Regions from separate parts of the Thauera humireducens genome, predicted to be linked through region 2. Evidence: predicted binding sites of a transcription regulator. Region 2 holds the regulator's gene; each other region holds the start of a gene.
The links. The regulator LexA, encoded in region 2, represses DNA repair genes until DNA is damaged. The targets are predictions, from matches to a motif close to ACTGTATNTANATACAGT.
Positions count from the first base shown of each region.

Region 1: the regulator LexA is predicted to act here: its motif matches at 4,008-4,025, upstream of AC731_RS02990 (error-prone DNA polymerase).
Region 3: the regulator LexA is predicted to act here: its motif matches at 1,928-1,945, upstream of recA (recombinase RecA).

Region 1 covers NZ_CP014646.1:621,714-628,101, forward strand. The annotation lists gene AC731_RS02980 (MlaD family protein) at 1-104, shown strand, start outside; gene AC731_RS02985 (ABC-type transport auxiliary lipoprotein family protein) at 101-775, shown strand; gene AC731_RS02990 (error-prone DNA polymerase) at 795-4,001, opposite strand; gene AC731_RS02995 (ABC transporter substrate-binding protein) at 4,203-5,174, shown strand; gene AC731_RS03000 (ABC transporter permease) at 5,266-6,156, shown strand; gene AC731_RS03005 (ABC transporter ATP-binding protein) at 6,158-6,388, shown strand, end outside.
Region 2 covers NZ_CP014646.1:1,194,562-1,200,949, reverse strand. The annotation lists gene AC731_RS05650 (hypothetical protein) at 1-72, opposite strand, end outside; gene AC731_RS05645 (Y-family DNA polymerase) at 181-1,641, opposite strand; gene imuA (translesion DNA synthesis-associated protein ImuA) at 1,648-2,340, opposite strand; gene lexA (transcriptional repressor LexA) at 2,373-2,981, opposite strand; gene AC731_RS05630 (zinc-dependent alcohol dehydrogenase family protein) at 3,083-4,126, opposite strand; gene AC731_RS05625 (peroxiredoxin) at 4,345-4,827, shown strand; gene AC731_RS05620 (FKBP-type peptidyl-prolyl cis-trans isomerase) at 4,817-5,302, shown strand; gene AC731_RS05615 (ABC transporter ATP-binding protein) at 5,375-6,388, shown strand, end outside.
Region 3 covers NZ_CP014646.1:3,576,218-3,582,605, reverse strand. The annotation lists gene thiL (thiamine-phosphate kinase) at 1-800, shown strand, start outside; gene AC731_RS16655 (phosphatidylglycerophosphatase A family protein) at 910-1,392, shown strand; gene AC731_RS16650 (CinA family protein) at 1,412-1,897, shown strand; gene recA (recombinase RecA) at 2,031-3,065, shown strand; gene recX (recombination regulator RecX) at 3,078-3,527, shown strand; gene lptB (LPS export ABC transporter ATP-binding protein) at 3,514-4,236, shown strand; gene AC731_RS16630 (RNA polymerase factor sigma-54) at 4,244-5,704, shown strand; gene hpf (ribosome hibernation-promoting factor, HPF/YfiA family) at 5,722-6,045, shown strand; gene ptsN (PTS IIA-like nitrogen regulatory protein PtsN) at 6,182-6,388, shown strand, end outside.

The DNA.
Region 1 (6,388 bases), 570 kb from region 2:
TGCGCGACACGCTGGCCTCGCTGCGCGCCATCACACGTCAGCTCGAGAACAGACCGACCGACTATCTGCTCGGCCTCGAGCCAGTGAAGGAGTTCACGCCATGAGCGTCCGCAAAGCCCATGTTTCGTCCCTGAACCGGATCGCGGCCCGTGCCGGCCTCGTTGCCGTGATCGTGCTGTCCTCGGCCTGCTCGGTGCTGCCACGGCCCGAGCCCGTCGACACCTATCTGCTGCCGGGCGCGCCGGCGAGTCGCATGGCTGCGCAAGGGCAGGGGGAGCAGGCCCTGCCCGTGTCGCTGCGGGTGTCCCGCCCGGTGGCGGGCACGCAGCTGTCCGGCCAGCGCATCCTCGTCGTGCCCGACGCGAACCGCGTCAGCGTGTACAAGGGCGCGAACTGGAGCGAACCCGTGCCGGTGCTGCTGCGCGATCGCATCGTCGAGGCCTTCCGCAGCGACGGCCGCATCGCGGCCCTGAGCAGCGATGAACAGCGGCTGCAGGCGGACTACGAGATCGCCAGCGAACTGCTGGCCTTCCACAGCGAGTACCGCGACGGTGCGCCCGAGGTGGTCGTGCGCCTGGACGCGCGCCTGGTCCAGCGCGACGGGCGCCGGATCGTCGCCTCGCGGCTGTTCGAGGCGCGCCAACGCCCGGCGGGCGTGGCGGTGCCGCAGGTGGTGGCGGGCTTCGGCGAGGCATCGACGGCGGTGACAGGCGCGTTGGTGGACTGGGCGGCTGGCGAGATCGCACGCTGCCTGCCGAAGGCCTGCGCCGACTGAAATCGCGCGTGGGGCGCGCTCAGTGAAAGTCGCGGCTCCTGGCCTGCAGCGTGCCCAGCAGTTCGGAGTGGTCCACCACCCGGCTCGCCACCAGATGCACGACCCGCCCCTGGCGGCTGATCTGGCCGAACACGCCCATCAGCCGCGCGCCGAGCAGGATGCGGCGCTGCTGCTCGAACAGCTCGGGGCGGACGATGACGTTGGTCAGGCCGGTCTCGTCTTCCAGCGTGACGAACAGCGTGCCCTTGGCGGTGCCCGGGCGCTGGCGGCAGGTGACCAGTCCGGCGCCGCGAGCGAGCATGCGGTCAGGCGCGCGGGCGATGTCGGTCGCGGTGAGGAAGCGTAGCCGCGCGAGCTGGTCGCGCACGAATGACAGCGGATGGCGGCCCAGCGTGAAGCCGAGGCGGGCGTAGTCGGCGAGCAGGTCCTCCGTCTCGGCCGGGGCGGCGAGGCTGACGGCCGCATCTCCCCCCGGCGCATTGGCCAGCACGCCGGGCAGGGGGGCAGCGCCGCTGGCCTGCCACAGCGCCTGGCGGCGATGACCGGCCAGCGTGGCCAGTGCGCCACCGGCGGCGAGCGTGCGCAGCGCGCCGGCATCGAGCCGGGCGCGAGCGGCGAGCTCCTGCACGTCGGCGAAGGCGTGCGAGCGGCGGGCCGCGGCGATGCGGGCGGCGGCATCCTGCCCGAGGCCGTGGATCATGCGCAGGCCGAGGCGAACGGCGGGCTGTGGCTGAACGGGGGGGGTGGCGCCGGCATCCGTCGGTGCGGGCGTCGTCGGGTCCGAGATCTGCACGCCTGCCGGCTCCAGCGTGCAGTCCCAGTCGCTGACGGTGACGTCCGCCGGGCGCACTTCCACGCCGTGGCGGCGTGCGTCCTGGATCAGCTGCGAAGGCGAATAGAAGCCCATCGGCTGGCTGTTGAGCAGCGCGGCGAGGAAGGCGGCGGGTTCGAAGCACTTCAGCCAGGCCGAGGCATAGACCAGCAGCGCGAAGCTGGCGGCGTGGGATTCGGGAAAGCCGTAGCTGCCGAAGCCCTCGATCTGCTGGCACAGGCGCTGGGCGAAATCGGCGTCGTAGCCGTTGTCGGCCAGGCCCTGCAACAGCTTGTCGCGGTAGCGCTCGAGCTCGCCCTTGCGTCGCCAGGCACCCATCGCGCGCCGCAACTGGTCGGCCTCGCCACCGGTGAAGCCGGCCGCCACCACCGCGAGCTGCATCACCTGTTCCTGGAAGATCGGTACGCCCAGCGTGCGCGCCAGCACGCCGCGGATCTCCGCGCGCAGGCCGTCCATCGGGTCTTCGTGCCGCGCCGCGCGTTCGCGCGCGTGCAGGTAGGGATGGACCATGCCGCCCTGGATCGGACCGGGGCGCACGATGGCGACCTCCACCACCAGGTCGTAGAAGCAGTGCGGCTTGAGGCGCGGCAGCATGGTCATCTGCGCGCGCGATTCGACCTGGAACACGCCGACCGAATCGGCGCGCGACAGCATTTCATACACCGCGTGCCGTTCGCGCGGAATGCTCGCCAGCGTCAATGACTGCCCGCGCCAGGCCGACACCAGCGCCAGCCCGCGGCGCAGCGCCGACAGCATGCCAAGCGCGAGCACGTCGATCTTCATCAGGCCGACCGCGTCGAGGTCGTCCTTGTCCCACTGGATCACGGTGCGCTCGGGCATCGCGGCGTTCTCGACCGGCACCAGCTCGTCGAGCCGGCCGCGGGCGATGACGAAGCCGCCGACATGCTGCGACAGGTGGCGCGGAAAGCCGATGAGTTCCTCGGTGAGTGCGACCAGGCGCCGGGTGACCGGGCTGGCGGGGTCGAGTCCGGCTTCAGCCAGGCGCTCGGGCAGGATGCGGCGGCCGTCGAACCAGTGGTGCTCGCGCGTCAGGCGTTCGATCTGCGTCTCGCCCAGGCCGAGCGCGCGGCCGACGTCGCGCAGCGCGCTGCGGGCGCGGTAGCTGATGACGGTGGCGGCGAGCGCGGCGCGGTCGCGGCCGTACTTGCGGTAGATGTACTGGATGACCTCCTCGCGCCGGTCATGCTCGAAATCGACGTCGATGTCGGGCGGCTCGTTGCGCTCGCGCGAGATGAAGCGCTCGACCAGCATGATGCCCAGGGTCGGATCGACTTCGGTGATGCCCAGCGCCCAGCACACGGCCGAGTTGGCCGCCGAGCCGCGGCCCTGGCACAGGATGCCCTGGCTGCGGGCGAAGCGGACGATGTCGTGCACGGTGAGGAAGTAGGGCTCGTAGCCGAGTTCGGCGATCAGCGCCAGTTCGTGTTCGATCTGGGTCCGCACCGACGGTGGTGCCGTTGCGTCCGTCTGGTCGCGGTAGCGCCAGGCCAGGCCGTCTTCCACCAGGCGGCGCAGCCAGCTGGCCGGTGTTGCGCCATCGGGCACGAGTTCGGCCGGGTATTCGTAGCGCAGCTCGTCGAGGCTGAAGCTGCAGCGGGCGGCGACGGCCAGGGTTTCGGCGAGCAGCGCGGGTGGATAGCGGCGGGCGAGGGTGTCGCGGTCGTGCAGCCGGCGTTCGGCGTTGGGGGCGAGCGCCAGGCCCGCCTCGGCCACGCTGCAGTGCAGGCGTAGCGCCGTCATCACGTCGGCCAGCGGGCGGCGCGCGGCGTCGTGCATCAGTGCGCCGCTGGCGGCCACGGCCGGGATGCCGGTGCCACGGGCGATGCGGCGCAGCAAGGTGATGCGTGCGCGGTCGCGGCCGTCGAGCTGCGTCGTCACCGCGATCCACGCTCGACCGGGAAAGTGCTGCGCCAGCCAGGCGGCGTCAGCCTCCAGTGCAAGGTGGTCTTCTGCGCCGTCCTTCAAGGGCGGAAAGCCGGGAGGGGGCACGAGCAGGGCGAGGCAATCGGGACAGGCGCCGTCGAGCATCGCCCGCGTGATCCGGTAGGTGCCCTTGTCGGCGGCGCGCCGGGCGCGGGTGACGAGGCGCGACAGCTGGCCGTAGCCGGCGCGGTTGGTCGCCAGCAGCACGACGCAGGGACCGTCGGCCAGATGCAGCTCACTGCCGATGATCAGCTTCGGGCGATTGTCCTCGGGCAGTGCCTTCAGTGCGCGATGGGCGCGCACGATGCCGGCCAGCGAGCATTCGTCGGTGAGGGCGATGGCCGCGTAGCCGAATGCGGCTGCCTGCGCGACGAGCTCCTCGGGGTGAGAGGCGCCGCGCTGGAAGCTGAAGTTGCTCAGGCAGTGGAGTTCGGCATGTTCGTTCGCCATGTGTTGACTGTAAAAAAATACAGTCATCGAGGCAATGCCGGCTTCCGGATCTCGCCTCGTTCGCTGGCGCAGCGTTCAATTTCGGGTCCACCACAGTCGCCTAAATCATTGATGCCCGGTACACTTCGCAGCCTTGCTCCGCCCCGGCGGAGCGAAGCCTGTCCAACCTTCCTGGCCGAGATGGCCGCAGAGGAGTCCTGAATGCCTTTCATCAAGTCCCGCAAGGTCCTGTTCGGTGCGATGGCGCTGGCTTTTGCGATGGCGGCACCGGTCCATGCTCAGCAGAAATCCGTCGCGATCACCGCCATCGTCGAGCATCCGGCGCTGGATTCCGTACGTGACGGCGTCAAGGAAGCGCTGACCGCCGCCGGCTACGAGGAAGGCAAGAACCTCAAGTGGCAGTACCAGAGCGCACAGGGCAACACCGGCACCGCGGCGCAGATCGCGCGCAAGTTCGTCGGCGACAAGTCGGACGTGATCGTCGCCATCGCCACGCCCTCGGCCCAGGCCGTGGCTGCGGCGACCAAGGACATCCCGCTGGTGTTCTCGGCGGTGACCGACCCGGTGGCGGCCAAGCTGGTGCCCTCGATGGCCGCGTCGGGTACGAACATCACCGGCGTGTCCGATGCGCTCGAACTCGGCAAGCAGATCGAGCTGATCAAGCGCGTAGCGCCCAACGCCAAGCGCGTCGGCATGGTGTTCAACCCGGGTGAGGCCAACTCGGTGGTGGTGCTGGAGCAGCTGCGCAAGCTACTGCCCGAGCACGGCATGAGCCTGGTCGATGCGGCCGCGCCGCGTTCGGTCGACGTCGGCTCGGCCGCCCGCAGCCTGATCGGCAAGGTCGATGTGTTCTACACCAGCACCGACAACAACGTGGTGTCGGCCTACGAGGCGCTGGTCAAGGTCGGCATGGATGCCAAGATCCCGCTGATTGCCGCCGATACCGACAGTGTCGGGCGCGGCGCGGTGGCCGCCTATGGCATGGACTACAAGGCCCTCGGCGTGCAGACCGGCCAGATGGTGGTGCGCATCCTCAAGGGCGAGAAGCCGGGTGCCATCGCCCCCGAGACCAGCAACAAGCTCGAACTGCACGTGAACCCCGGCGCAGCCCGGAAGCAGGGCGTCACGCTGTCCGAAGAACTCGTCAAGGACGCTTCCAAGGTCGTCCAGTAACAACGACCCGCACGCGGCCGGCTGGTGCCGGCCACGGCGGGTGCTTCCCTTCTGAACGCCCGCCAGGTTTCCTCCCCCAACGGTATCCCCCATGTCCCTCTACACCCTGCTCGGGGCGCTGGAGATCGGCCTGATCTTCAGCCTCGTCGCCCTCGGCGTGTACATCTCCTTCCGCCTGCTGCGCTTCCCCGACCTCACCGTCGACGGCAGCTTCCCGCTCGGCGGCGCCGTGGCCGCCACCATGATCGCGGCCGGCTACGATCCCTTCGTCTCGACCATCGTGGCGACCATCGCCGGCGCGGTCGCGGGGCTGATCACCGGCTGGCTCAACGTGCGCCTCAAGATCATGGACCTGCTCGCCAGCATCCTGATGATGATCGCGCTGTACTCGATCAACCTGCGCATCATGGGCAAGCCCAACGTGCCGTTGATCATGGAGCCCACCGTCTTCAACCTGCTGCAACCCGAGGCGCTGGCGGACTACGTGTTCCGTCCGCTGCTGCTGGTGTTCGTGGTGCTGGCGGTGAAGCTGATGCTCGATGCCTACTTCGCCACCCAGAGCGGTCTGGCGATCCGTGCGACCGGCTCCAACGCGCGCATGGCGCGGGCGCAGGGCGTCAATACGGGGCTGGCGGTGCTGGCCGGCATGGCGCTGTCGAACGCGCTGGTGAGCCTGGCCGGCGCACTGTTCGCGCAGACCCAGGGCGGTGCGGACATCTCGATGGGGGTGGGCACCATCGTCATCGGCCTCGCGGCGGTGATCGTCGGCGAGAGCCTGCTGCCCTCGCGCAAGCTCTACCTGGCGACGATCGCGGTGATCGTCGGCGCCATCGTCTATCGCTTCTTCATCGCACTGGCGCTCAACTCGGACTTCATCGGCCTGCAGGCGCAGGATCTCAACCTCGTCACCGCGGTGCTGGTGACGGTCGCGCTGGTGGTGCCCAAGCTGCGCGCCCACTGGTCCGGAAAGAAGGGGAACTGAGATGTTGAAAGCAACCGACCTGCGCCTGACCTTCAACCCCGGCACGCCGATCGAAACCCAGGCCCTGCGCGGCATGACCCTCGAGATCCCGACCGGACAGTTCGTCACCGTGATCGGCTCCAACGGCGCCGGCAAGTCGACCTTCCTCAACGCCGTCTCGGGCGAGCAGCGTGTCGACAGCGGCAGTATCGAGATCGACGGCATCGACATGACCCGCCAGCCGGTGTGGGGG
Region 2 (6,388 bases):
GGCGATGTCGCCCTTGAGGGCACTTTGGCGCGTGGTGTGAGCGGGGATGGAAGCTTGGGAAGGAGAGGACATCGTGTTCTTGTGCCCGGCAGGCCGGGTGCGTGTGGGGCAGCCCGCAGTTTACTACGTTCGCTGCCCCCGCCCCGGGGCGGGGCGTCGTGTTGTGCGAGCGCGCGCGCGTCAGCCGAAATAGCCCTGCAGGTACCACCCGCCCGGTGGCGAGAGTTCGTGGTAGATCCAGCACAGAGTGTTGTCGCTGCGCTGTGCCAGGAAGTAGTCGCGCCGCATGTCGCCGTCGTCCCACCAGCCGCTCTCGATGCGTTCGGCGTCGCCGAGCAGGGTGTAGTGCTGAGGGCTGATCACCGTTGCGTGTGGCAGCAGCCAGAAGGGCCGCCGGCGGTCGGGGAGGACGGCTTCCGGATTCGATGCTGCCTTCGAGGTCGCCGGGCGCTGGCGGCCGTGCTGCGTTCGCCCCTGGGTCTGCCATGCGGCTTCCGGGCGGTGGTCGGCGACCGGGGCCAGATGGCGGATCGCGTTCTCGCCCAGGCGTGCGCGCAGGCGGTCGACCAGTCGCATGGCCTGGTCACGCGCCTGGCCCGGAGCGCCGAACAGGTCGTCGGCCCGAGGCACGTGGGCCAACAGATGATCGGCGTCGACGCCGAGCGCGCAGACTTCCGTGGGTAGCGCCAGGCTGTCGAGTCGTTCGCGGGCAATCAGGGCCAGGTGGGCTTCGTCGTTGGCGGCCTGGCCGAGGACGATCTCGAGCACGGTGGCGGGCTGGCGCTCGTGGAGCAGCCGCAGGCGGCAATGATCGATGGCCGCGTGCCGGGCCTGCAGCCAGGATGCCAGGCTGGCGAACAGGCGGCGGGCGGCAAACAGCAGGGCTTCGCTGCTGTCGGTGGGGGCGGGCAGCGCGAGTTCGTGGTGGAAACGCTCGGGCGGCGCGAACCAGAGGCGCGGGTCCGGCTGCTCGCCGCGCGCACGGGCCAGCAGCAGACTGACCGACTGGGCCTGCCGGCGCGCAAGGCCGGCGGCGGGCAGGGCACGGACATCGCCCAGGCGCTGTGCGCCGAGGCCGCGCAGCAGTTCGAGCGTGGCGGCGGAGCAGTCACCTTCGCTGCCGAGCACCGCCAGTGGCAAGGCGTCCAGCCCGCAGCGCCAGTCGCCGCGTGCGGGCAGGCCCTGGCCGCAGGCTGCGAACCAGCGCGCGGCGAGGGGAGTGGGGGCGCAGGCGAGCCGGGCACGGAGCCCGAGCTGCGCGAGGCCTTCCTTGAGCTGGTTCTCAATGTGGGACTGACCACCGAACAGGCGCAGGCTGGAGTGGATCTCAAGCAGTACCGTGTCGGGCGGGGCCAGGCTGATGCGGGGCGTGAAACGCCCTGCCCAGCAGGCGATCTCGGCCAGCAGGGCGGCTTCGCGCTCAGGCTGGCGCGGCTGCAGTTGCAGCGCAAGGGCGACCGCCTGTGCGGTGGACAGCGGTTGGCCGGTCTGCACGCCGAGGGCGAGGGCTGCGGCATTGGCGCACAGGATGCGGGCTGCGCCCATCCGGTCGACGACCGCGAACGGCGTGTTGGTGTGCGTCAGGCCGCGGGTGAAAACCTGCAGCGGCAGGTCGGGGACAAGGATGGCGAGCCAGAGCATGACGCATCAACCGACCAGGGTCAGGCGGGGTGGCGGCGCCGGGACCGGCGCTGCGGGTCGCTCCTGCGGCGATTCCTGCAGCGAACCGTTGTGCAGGGCGAGGTGGACGGGATGGGCAGCGGGCGGCCCGCGCCGCTTCAGGATGTCGATGCGCAGGCCGTTTGCAGTCGGAGACAGCTGCAGCCGCAGGGCTGCGGGCGAGGCGTGGCGCGCGGCGGACGGCGCGCGGAACAGGAACAGCGGTGTGGCGCTCTCTTCGGCGGCAAGCTGCAGGCGGCGCAGGGCGGCGGTGTCCAGGCGTTCGGGCCAGGCCAGCACCAGCGCACAGCTGCCGCCGGCCGCGGCCTGGCGCGTGGCCCACAGCACTTCGTCGGCAGTGGCGGGCTGGATCAGCAGCAGGCGCTCGAGCGGTACTCCGGCTGCGGCCAGCGCCGGGGCGTAGGGCAGCAGCGGCGGGGCGATCCAGGCGATCCAGCGCTCGGGCGGCGTACGTTGCATCAGCGGCAGCAGCAGCGAGATCTCGCCGACGCCGGGATGCTCGGCGAGCAGTTCGATGAGCGCGCCCGCGGGCCAGCCGCCGCCCGGGAGTTCGGCGTCGAGCTCGGCAAAGCCGGTATGGAGGGCGGCGCCCCGTGCATCGGCGAGCCGTGCGCCTTGCCACACGAGGCCTGCCGGCAGGCGCTCGAGAACCTGGCCCACGATGTGCTCCGTGCAATGAAGGGGGAGGGTCGTCAGTGATCCTTGCGGATCAGGCCGACCATGATGCCCTCGATGGTCAGCGGCGCGTGCCGGGTGTCGACCACGATGGGTTCGAAGTCGGGGTTGGCGGGCAGCAGTTCGACCACTGGGCCCTTGCGCTGCAGGGCCTTGACGGTGACGTCGTCGTCCAGCCGGGCGACGACGATCTGGCCATTGCGGGCCTCGGCGCTGCGATGCACGGCGATGAGGTCGCCGTCGAGGATGCCGGCGTCGCGCATGCTCATGCCACGCACGCGCAGCAGGTAGTCGGCGCGCGGCGAGAACAGCGCGGGGTCGAGCTGGAAGCGGGCCTCGACGTGTTCGGCGGCGAGGATCGGGCTGCCGGCGGCGACACGGCCGACCAGCGGCAGGCCGAGCGCCTCGGCCAGGCGGATGCCGCGGGCACGGCCTTCCTCGAGCAGGATGGCGCCTTTGGCGGCCAGCGCGCGCAGATGGGTTTCGGCGGCGTTGGGCGAGCGGAAGCCGAAGGCGGTGCACACCTCGGCGCGGGTGGGCGGACGGCCCTCGCTTTCGACGGTGCTGCGGATGAAGTCGAGAATTTCCTGCTGACGGGCAGTGAGGTTTTCGCTGCGGGCGCTCATGACAGCCTCCTTGTGGTGGCTGTAATTTTAAACAGTTATCGGCCAACGGCAAGCACTGATTGCCCGGTTTGGCGCGACTTCCGGCGGCGTGCGCGCCTGCCTCAGGGAATCAGCACCGCCGCGCCCTGCAGTTCGCCGCGGCGCAGGCGGTCGAGGGCGAGGTTGGCGTCGGCCAGCGCGAAGCGCGTCACCTCGGTACGCACCGGCACGCGCGCGGCGAGGGCGAGGAACTCGTCGCCGTCGTGCCGGGTGAGATTGGCGACCGACACGACGCGGCGTTCGCCCCACAGGATGTCGTAGGGAAAGGACGGGATGTCGCTCATGTGGATGCCGGCGCACACGACGATGCCGCCCTTGCACAGGGTTCGCAGCGCGGCCGGCACCAGTTCCCCGGCGGGGGCGAAGATCAGCGCAGCATCCAGCGGCTGCGGCGGACGCTCGTCCGAGGCACCGGTCCAGCAGGCGCCGAGGGCGCGGGCGAAGTCGCGGCTGGCGACGTCCGCGCGGCGGGTGAAGGCATAGACCTCGCGCCCCTGCCACACCGCGACCTGGCAGATGATGTGCGCGGCAGCGCCGAATCCGTACAGGCCGATGCGTCGCGCGTCGCCTGCCATCGCCAGCGCGCGGTAGCCGATGAGTCCGGCGCACAGCAGTGGCGCCGCTTCAGCCGCATCGAGCGCGTCGTCGAGCGGAAAGCAGTAGCGCGCGTCGGCCACCGTGTATTCGGCGTAGCCGCCGTGGATCTGGTAGCCGGTGAAGCGTGCGTGATCGCACAGGTTTTCCTGGTGTCGTCTGCAGTAGTGGCAGCGGCCGCAGGTCCAGCCCAGCCAGGGTACGCCGATGCGCAGCCCGGGATCGATGCCCTGTACGCCTGGGCTGAGTGCGGCCACGCGGCCGACGATCTCGTGGCCGGGCACCATCGGCAGCACGGGGTCGGGCAGTTCGCCATCGACCAGGTGCAGGTCGGTGCGGCAGACGCCGCAGGCTTCGACGCGGAGCAGGATCTGGCCAGGCTGTGGCACGGGCAGCGGCAGATCGACGGCCTTCAGGGCTTCGCCAGGGCGTTCGAGCACCATGGCGCGCATGCTGCGGGGAAGCGCCGCAGGTGTGCGTGCGGTCCGGCTGGCGTGGTTCGTGGACGACATCACGGAGCCTCCTGTGCAATGTGCGATGATGCAGTGCGTCTTGAGCGCACCGCGCTTCTGGGCTATTGCTTCATGCAGGTGGCCGCAGCAGGCACTCGAGCGGTCGGCCAGATCCAGGGAGGAATGAAATCATGTTCGTCCAGCCCCCACCCCAGCCCGGGCCCGGTAGAGTTCGCCGGGGGTCTCGGCTAGAATCCGCCTCACGTCAGGGAGACCCAATGCTGCAAAGCGGAGACATCGCACCCCCGTTCTCGTTGCCGGACGCGGACATGGAGATTTTCGATCTCGCGTCGGTGGCCGGCAAGCACCATGTGGTCCTCTATTTCTACCCGCGCGATCGTACGCCTGGCTGCACCTTGCAGGCGGCTGACTTCAGCGATCACGAGGACGATTTCACCCGCCATGGCTGCATCGTGGTCGGCGTGAGTCCCGACGACTGCCTGACCCACGCCGAATTCCGCGACGAGGAAGGCCTGTCGATCCGGCTGCTCTCGGATATCGACAAGGAGGTCTGCCAGCTGTACGGCGTCTGGCAGCAGAAGGAAGTCGATGGCGTGAAAAAGATGGGCGTACGGCGGTCGACATTCATCATCGACAAGAATGGCACCATCCGCCACGCGTTCTACGATGTAGCACCTCGCGGCCATGCGGCTGCGGTTTTTGATTTGGTCAAGAAACTGGAATCCGACAATGCAGACTGAGATTGCAAAGAATAGCGTCGTGACGCTCAACTACACCGTCCGCGACACGGACGGCGCCGTCATCGACGATGGCCAGCACCCGCTGGTGTATCTGCACGGCGGATACGACGGCATCTTCCCGGTGCTGGAAGAAACCCTGCACGGTAAGAAGGTCGGCGACACCTTCCAGGTCAAGCTGCAGCCCGAGGATGCCTTCGGCGACTACGACGAGGAACTGATCCTGGTCGAGGATGCCAAGCTGTTCCCGGAGAACATCGAAGTCGGCATGAGCTTCGAGCGCGTGTCGGACGACGGCGAGGAAGAACTGATCTACCGCGTCACCGACATCGCCGACGGCAAGGTCGTGGTCGATGGCAACCATCCGCTCGCCGGCGTCGCGCTGGTGTTCGACGTCACGGTCGCTGAAGTGCGTGCCGCGACCGCCGAGGAAATCGCCCATGGTCACGTCCATGGTGCAGGCGGACATCACCACTGATCGCCCGCGGGCCGCGCAAGCGGCCTTTTTTTTGACCCTGTCGGCCAACATCCCTTCCCAACGCGCGCAGCAATGAGTTCATCCGAGCCCGTCGTGGCCTCCGCACGACTGTTGTCAACGCTTTCGATCCCGTCGCCGACACAGTCATCGCCGCCCTTGCTGTCCGTCTCCGGCCTCGGTGTCGTCATCGATCGCGGGAACACCGAGTTGCGTCCGGTCGACGGCGTCGATCTGACGATTGCGGCGGGCGAGACCTTTGCGCTGCTGGGCGAGTCCGGTTGTGGCAAGTCGATGACCGCGCTCGCGCTCACAAGGCTGCTGCCTGATAGCGGGCGCATCGAGCGCGGCGAGGTCCGGCTGAATGGCGAGGATCTGCTGCGCCTGCCCGAAGCGGCCATGCGCAGCGTGCGCGGCGGCCGTATCGGCATGATCTTCCAGGAGCCGTCGACCAGCCTGAACCCGGTGATGACGGTGGGCGCGCAGATCGCCGAGGCGCTGGCACAACATGGCCTGCGGGGTGCGCTGGCGGATGCCGAGGCCTGCCGGCTGCTCGAGGCGGTCGGCATTCCCGATCCGGCACGGCGCCGGCGCGACTACCCGTTCCAGTTCTCGGGCGGCATGAAGCAGCGGGTGATGATCGCGATGGCGCTCGCCGGTCGCCCGCAACTGCTGATCGCGGACGAACCGACCACCGCGCTGGACGTGACCATCCAGGCCCAGGTGCTCGACCTGCTGGCCGATATCCAGGCCGAGCGCGGAATGGGCATGCTGCTGATCACACACGATCTCGGCGTGGTCGCGCGCATGGCGCACCGGGTGGGTGTGATGTACGCGGGCGAGGTGGTCGAGACCGGCCCGCGCGAGGCCTTCTTCCGGGCGCCGCTGCACCCGTATGCACGCAAGCTGTTCGCGGCGCTGCCGGGCAGCGACCGGCGCGGTGCGCCGCTGGATGCGCCCAGCGGTTCGGTGCCCGTACTGGACCGCGAATTCGTCGGCTGCCGCTTCGCCGAGCGCTGTCCGCTGTCCTTCGACCGCTGCGACGACGAGGCCCCGGGCTGGCACCGCATCGGCGAGCAGGCGGTGCGC
Region 3 (6,388 bases), 1.8 Mb from region 2:
ACACCGATCCGGAAGATCTCGGCTGGAAGACACTCGCGGTCAACGTCTCCGACCTGGCAGCGATGGGGGCTGAGCCGCGCTGGGCCTTCCTCGCCCTTGCCCTGCCGGCAGCCGACGATGCCTGGATCGCGGCCTTCGCGCGCGGCCTGTTCGCCTGCGCCGAAGCCTTCGGCGTAGACCTTGCAGGTGGCGACACCACCCGCGGCCCGCTGAACCTGTCGGTCACCATCATCGGCGAGGTCCCCGCAGGAAAGGCGATCACCCGTGCCGGCGCCCGCGCCGGAGACGAGCTGTGGATCTCGGGCCAGCCCGGGTTGGCTGCGCTTGGACTGGCTGCGCTGCGCGGCGAGGTCGCACTGGACGCGGCCGGGCACGCCCGCTGCGTGGACGCCCTGCAGCGTCCGCTGCCGCGCGTCGAACTGGGCCTGCAACTGCGGAGCCTGGCGACGGCGATGCTCGACGTATCCGACGGCCTGCTCGGCGATCTCGCCCACATTCTGGAGCGTTCCGGGGTTGGTGCCATCGTGGAGGTCAACGCCCTGCCGCTCTGCGCGCTGCGCGCGACCGGCGCGGACGCGGCGACGGCCAGACGCTGCCTGCTGTCCGGCGGTGACGACTACGAGCTGCTGTTCACCGCACCGGTCGGCGCACGCCCGGCGCTACGCGAACTGTCCACCAGACTGGGTCTGCCGCTGCACCGCATCGGCCAGATCACCGGCCAGACAGGCGACTGCCTGCTGCGCGAATCCGACGGCATGCTGGCTCCCGCCAGCGCCTCGGGCTACGATCATTTCGCCTGAGTAGTCATTTCGCCTGAGTAGTCATTTCGCCTGAGTAGTCATTTCGCCTGAGCGTGCGCACGCGAGCCGCCACGCCCACATACCGCAGAACCCCGATCAGGACCCCTCAATGCGCCCAACCCCGCGCCTGCTGCTGAGCCACCCGACCCACTTCATCTCCCTCGGCTTCGGTGCCGGACTGTCGCCGTGGGCGCCGGGCACGGTCGGCACCTTGCTGGCGTGGGCGCTGTACCCGTTGATCCGCACCCCGCTGTCGGAATTCGTCTTCCTCGCCCTGCTCGCCAGCCTGTTCGTTGCCGGGGTGATCGCCGCCGAACGGACCGGACAGGCACTGGGCGTGCCGGACCATGGCGGCATCGTATGGGACGAGATGGTCGCCACCTGGCTGGTGCTCGCATTCGCCCCCAAGACGCTGCTGTGGCAGGCCATCGCAGTGGCGCTGTTCCGCTTCTTCGACATCGTCAAGCCGCCGCCGGTGCGCTGGGCGGACCGCAGCTTCAAAGGCGGCTTCGGGGTCATGTTCGACGACCTCGTTGCGGCGGGCTACACCTTGCTGGCACTGGCGGTACTGGTCACACTGTTCGGCATCTGATCCGAAGGGGAGGAGAGGCATGGACACCGAACTCGACGCGCTCTCGGTCGCGGTCGGCGAGGCGCTGGCCGCGCGCGGCTGGATGCTGGCCACCGCGGAGTCCTGCACCGGCGGCTGGATCGCACAGGTCGTCACCGCCACCAGCGGCAGTTCGGCCTGGTTCGACCGCGGCTTCGTCACCTACTCGAATGCGGCCAAGACCGACATGCTCGGCGTCTCTGCGCACACGCTCGACAGCCACGGTGCGGTGAGCGAAGCCACGGTCGCCGAAATGGCGGAAGGCGCCCTGGCACGCAGCACCGCGGACCTGGCCGTCGCGGTATCCGGCGTCGCCGGCCCGACCGGCGGCAGCGCGCAGAAACCCGTCGGCATGGTGTGCGTGGCCTGGGCGCAACGCGGGGTGCCGACACGGGTCCGTACGCTTCAGCTGCCCGGGGATCGCACGGCCGTGCGCCGTCAGACCGTGATCCACGCGCTCAGCGAAGTGATCGAACTCGCTCGCTGAAGCGGCTGGCGGGCGCCGACCCGCGGCATTGCTGTATTCATTTACAGGTCTTACACTGTCGCCGTCAGAGATGCCCGACAGCATCACAGCAAGCTCTGTGCCATAATTCGCCAATCACTCAGGAACGACTTTCATGGACGACAACAAGGCCAAGGCGCTCGCCGCTGCGCTCTCGCAGATCGAAAAGCAGTTCGGCAAGGGCTCGATCATGCGCATGGGCGACGGCAACGTCGAACGCGACATCCAGACCGTGTCCACCGGCTCGCTCGGGCTCGACATCGCACTCGGCCTCGGCGGCCTGCCGCGCGGTCGTGTGGTCGAGATCTACGGCCCGGAATCATCCGGCAAGACCACGCTGACGCTGCAGGTCATCGCCGAGATGCAGAAGCTCGGCGGCACCGCCGCGTTCATCGACGCCGAACATGCGCTCGACGTCGGCTATGCCGAAAAGCTCGGCGTCAACATCCAGGACCTGCTGATCTCCCAGCCCGACACCGGCGAACAGGCGCTCGAGATCGCCGACATGCTGGTGCGCTCGGGCGGCGTGGACGTGGTCGTGGTCGACTCGGTCGCCGCGCTGACGCCCAAGGCCGAAATTGAAGGCGAGATGGGCGACCAGCTGCCCGGCCTGCAGGCCCGCCTGATGTCGCAGGCGCTGCGCAAGCTCACCGCCAACATCAAGCGCACCAACACGCTGGTCATCTTCATCAACCAGATCCGCATGAAGATCGGCGTGATGTTCGGCAGCCCGGAGACCACCACCGGCGGCAACGCGCTCAAGTTCTACGCCTCGGTGCGCATGGACATCCGCCGCACCGGCACGATCAAGAAGGGCGACGAGGTCGTCGGGTCCGAGACCCGCGTCAAGGTGGTGAAGAACAAGGTCTCGCCCCCGTTCAAGGAAGCGCACTTCGACATCCTGTACGGCGAGGGCATCTCGCGCGAAGGCGAGATCATCGATCTCGGCGTCGACCACAAGATCGTCGACAAGTCCGGCGCCTGGTACGCCTACAAGGGCGACAAGATCGGCCAGGGCAAGGACAACTCGCGCGAGTTCCTGCGCAACAACCCTGCGCTGGCGCGCGAGATCGAGAACAGGGTCCGCGTCGCGGTCGGTCTGCCTGAAATGCCGCCGGCGACGCCCGCTGCGGCAGCCGCCGAGGCCTGAGCGCCCGACGCCATGGCCGAGCCCAGCCTGCGCGAGCGCGCCCTTCGCCACCTCGCCCGCCGCGATCATTCGCGCGCCGAGCTGGCGCGCAAGCTCGCCGCGCATGGCGAGGCCGACGAGGTCGAGGCCGTCATCGCACGCATGGGCGAACTCGGGTTGCAGTCCGACAGCCGCTTCGCGGAAGCCTTCGTGCGCGGCAAGGCCGCGCGTTTCGGCGCGAGCCGGCTGCGCAACGAGCTGGCCCGTCGCGGCATCGAGCGCGAGCTGATCGACGAGGCCATCGCCGGCGAATGTACCGAGTCCGAGATCGAGCGTGCCCGCAGCGTGCTGCATGGCCGCTTCCGCGAGCCGCCGACCGACCCCCGCGAGTGGGCCCGGCAGGCGCGCTTCCTGCAAACCCGCGGCTTTGCGCCCGACCTGATCCGCAAGCTGCTGAAAGAGCCCTACGATGAGTCTGCTTAAGGTCGCCGGTCTGCAGAAGCGCTACAAGGCGCGCACGGTGGTGCACGACGTCGGCTTCGAGGTCGGCTCGGGCGAGGTCGTCGGCCTGCTCGGCCCCAACGGGGCGGGCAAGACCACCTGCTTCTACATGATCGTCGGCCTGGTGCGTGCCGACGGCGGCCAGATCGGACTGGACGGCAAGGATCTCACCCACCTGCCGATTCACGCCCGCGCCCGCCTCGGCCTGTCCTACCTGCCGCAGGAAATGAGCGTGTTCCGCAAGCTCACGGTGGCCGAGAACATCCGCGCGGTGCTCGAACTGCAGGGGCTGGAGTCACGCCAGATCGACGAACGCCTGCAGGAACTGCTCGAGGAACTGGGCATCACCCACCTGCGCGACAACACCGCGATCTCCCTGTCGGGTGGCGAACGCCGCCGCTGCGAGATCGCCCGCGCGCTCGCCACCGATCCGCGCCTGATCCTGCTCGACGAGCCTTTCGCCGGCGTCGACCCGATCGCCGTGATCGATATCCAGAAGATCATCCGCTTCCTCAAGGAACGCGGCATCGGCGTGCTCATCACCGACCACAACGTGCGCGAGACGCTTGGCATCTGCGATCGCGCCTATATCATCAGCGAGGGTCGCGTGCTCGCCAGCGGCCAGCCTGACGAGATCATCGCCAACGAGAAGGTGCGCCAGGTCTACCTCGGCGAACATTTCCGCCTCTAGCGCCCGAATGAAACCCAGCCTCCAGCTCAAGCTCTCGCAGCACCTCACGCTGACGCCTCAGCTGCAGCAGTCGATCAAGCTGCTGCAGCTGTCCACGCTCGAGCTGAACCAGGAGATCGAGCGCTTCCTGCTCGAGAACCCGATGCTCGAGCGCGAGGAGATCGACGACTTCGTGCCGCAGCCCGGTCTCGCCACCAGCACCCCGCCTGCCGAACGTGAGCGCGAGCGCGAACGCGAAACCAGCGCCGAGGCCGCCAGCGACGGCGAAGCAGGAAAGGCGAACGATCGCGAGGACAACGAGGAAGGCATCGACTGGTCCAACGTCGGCAGTGGCGCCCAGGCCAAGCGCGACGATGACGACGACACCGACTTCCAGGAGTTCCAGGCGGCCGAGCTGTCGCTTCGCGACCACCTCGACGAACAGGTGGCGCTGTCGCCGCTCTCCGACCGCGACCGCGCGCTGGTGCGCTTCATCATCGAGGCGCTGGACGACGACGGCTACTTGCACCAGCCGCTCGAGGAATTGCTCGAGTTGCTACCACCCGAGCTCGACATCGACCTCGACGAGCTTTCCATCGCGCTGCGCCACGTGCAGCACCTCGACCCTGCCGGCATCGGCGCACGCAGCCCGCAGGAATGCCTGTCGCTCCAGTTGCGTGCGATGCCCGAGACGCCGACGCAGATGCTCGCGCTCGAGATCGTTGACCAGCATCTCGAACTGCTCGCCGAGCGCAACTTCGCGCGCCTCAAGAAACACACCGGTTGCGACGACGACCAGCTGCGCGCTGCCCACGCTCTGATCTGCAGCCTCGACCCGCATCCGGGCTCGCGCCACTCCGTCTCCGAGACGCGCTACGTGCTGCCTGACGTCATCGTGCGCAAGATCCGCGGGCGCTGGACCGTCAGCCTCAACCAGGACGCGATGCCGCGCCTGCGCGTCAACCGGCTCTACGCCAGCCTGCTGCAGCAGAACCGCGGCCAGGGCGGCGGCCTGACCGGCCAGTTACAGGAAGCACGCTGGCTGATCAAGAACGTCCAGCAGCGTTTCGACACCATCCTGCGGGTCTCCCAGGCCATCGTTGACCAGCAGCGGCAGTTCTTCGATCATGGAGACGTGGCGATGCGGCCACTCACTCTCCGGGAGATCGCGGACCAGCTCGAACTGCACGAATCCACCGTTTCGCGCGTCACAACGCAGAAATACATGGCGACGCCGCGCGGTGTGTTCGAACTCAAGTATTTCTTCGGCAGCCACGTCTCCACCGACACTGGCGGAGCGGCCTCTTCCACGGCGATTCGGGCACTGATTCGTCAACTGGTGGACGCCGAGGACAGCAAGAAGCCGCTGTCCGACGCACGGATTGCAGAAGTTTTGGGCCAGCAGGGTATCGTGGTCGCACGACGCACCATCGCGAAGTACCGCGAATCACTGAATATCCCGCCGGTCAGTCTGCGCAAATCGATCTGACAACAACAGGAGTTACCATGAATCTCAACATCACCGGGCGCCACGTCGAGGTCACCCCGGCCATCCGTGACTACGTGAGCACCAAGCTTGACCGCGTCATCCGCCACTTCGACAACGTCACCAGCGTGGCGGTGATCCTCTCCGTCGAAAAGCTGAAGCAGAAGGCCGAAGTCACGCTGCACGTGCGCGGCAAGGATCTCTTCGTCGAAAGCGACGACGCAGACATGTACGCCGCCATCGACTCGATGGCTGACAAGCTCGATCGTCAGGTGCAGAAATACAAGCAGAAGATGGCCGACCACAACCACGAAGCCCTGAAGCATCAGGAGCCGGAAGCCTGATTGCCAGGTTGCGGTTTTATGTCCGGGGTGTGGGTATAATGCGCGCGTTTTCAAGACGCGGCTTCAACGCATCCCGGTCCGTCCGATCGCCCAGCGCGGCGCCAGCGGCAACGGCGCTGCGCAAGCTCCACTGCGAATGAGCCTGATACCTCAACTCCTGCCACTGTCCAATGTGGTGGTCGATCTCGATGCAAGCAGCAAGAAGCGTGTCTTCGAACAGGCGGGGCTGCTTTTCGAGAACAACCAGGGCATCGCCCGCAGTCTCGTGTTCGACAGCCTGTTCGCTCGAGAACGGCTTGGCTCCACAGGCCTCGGCCAGGGCATCGCCATCCCGCATGGCCGC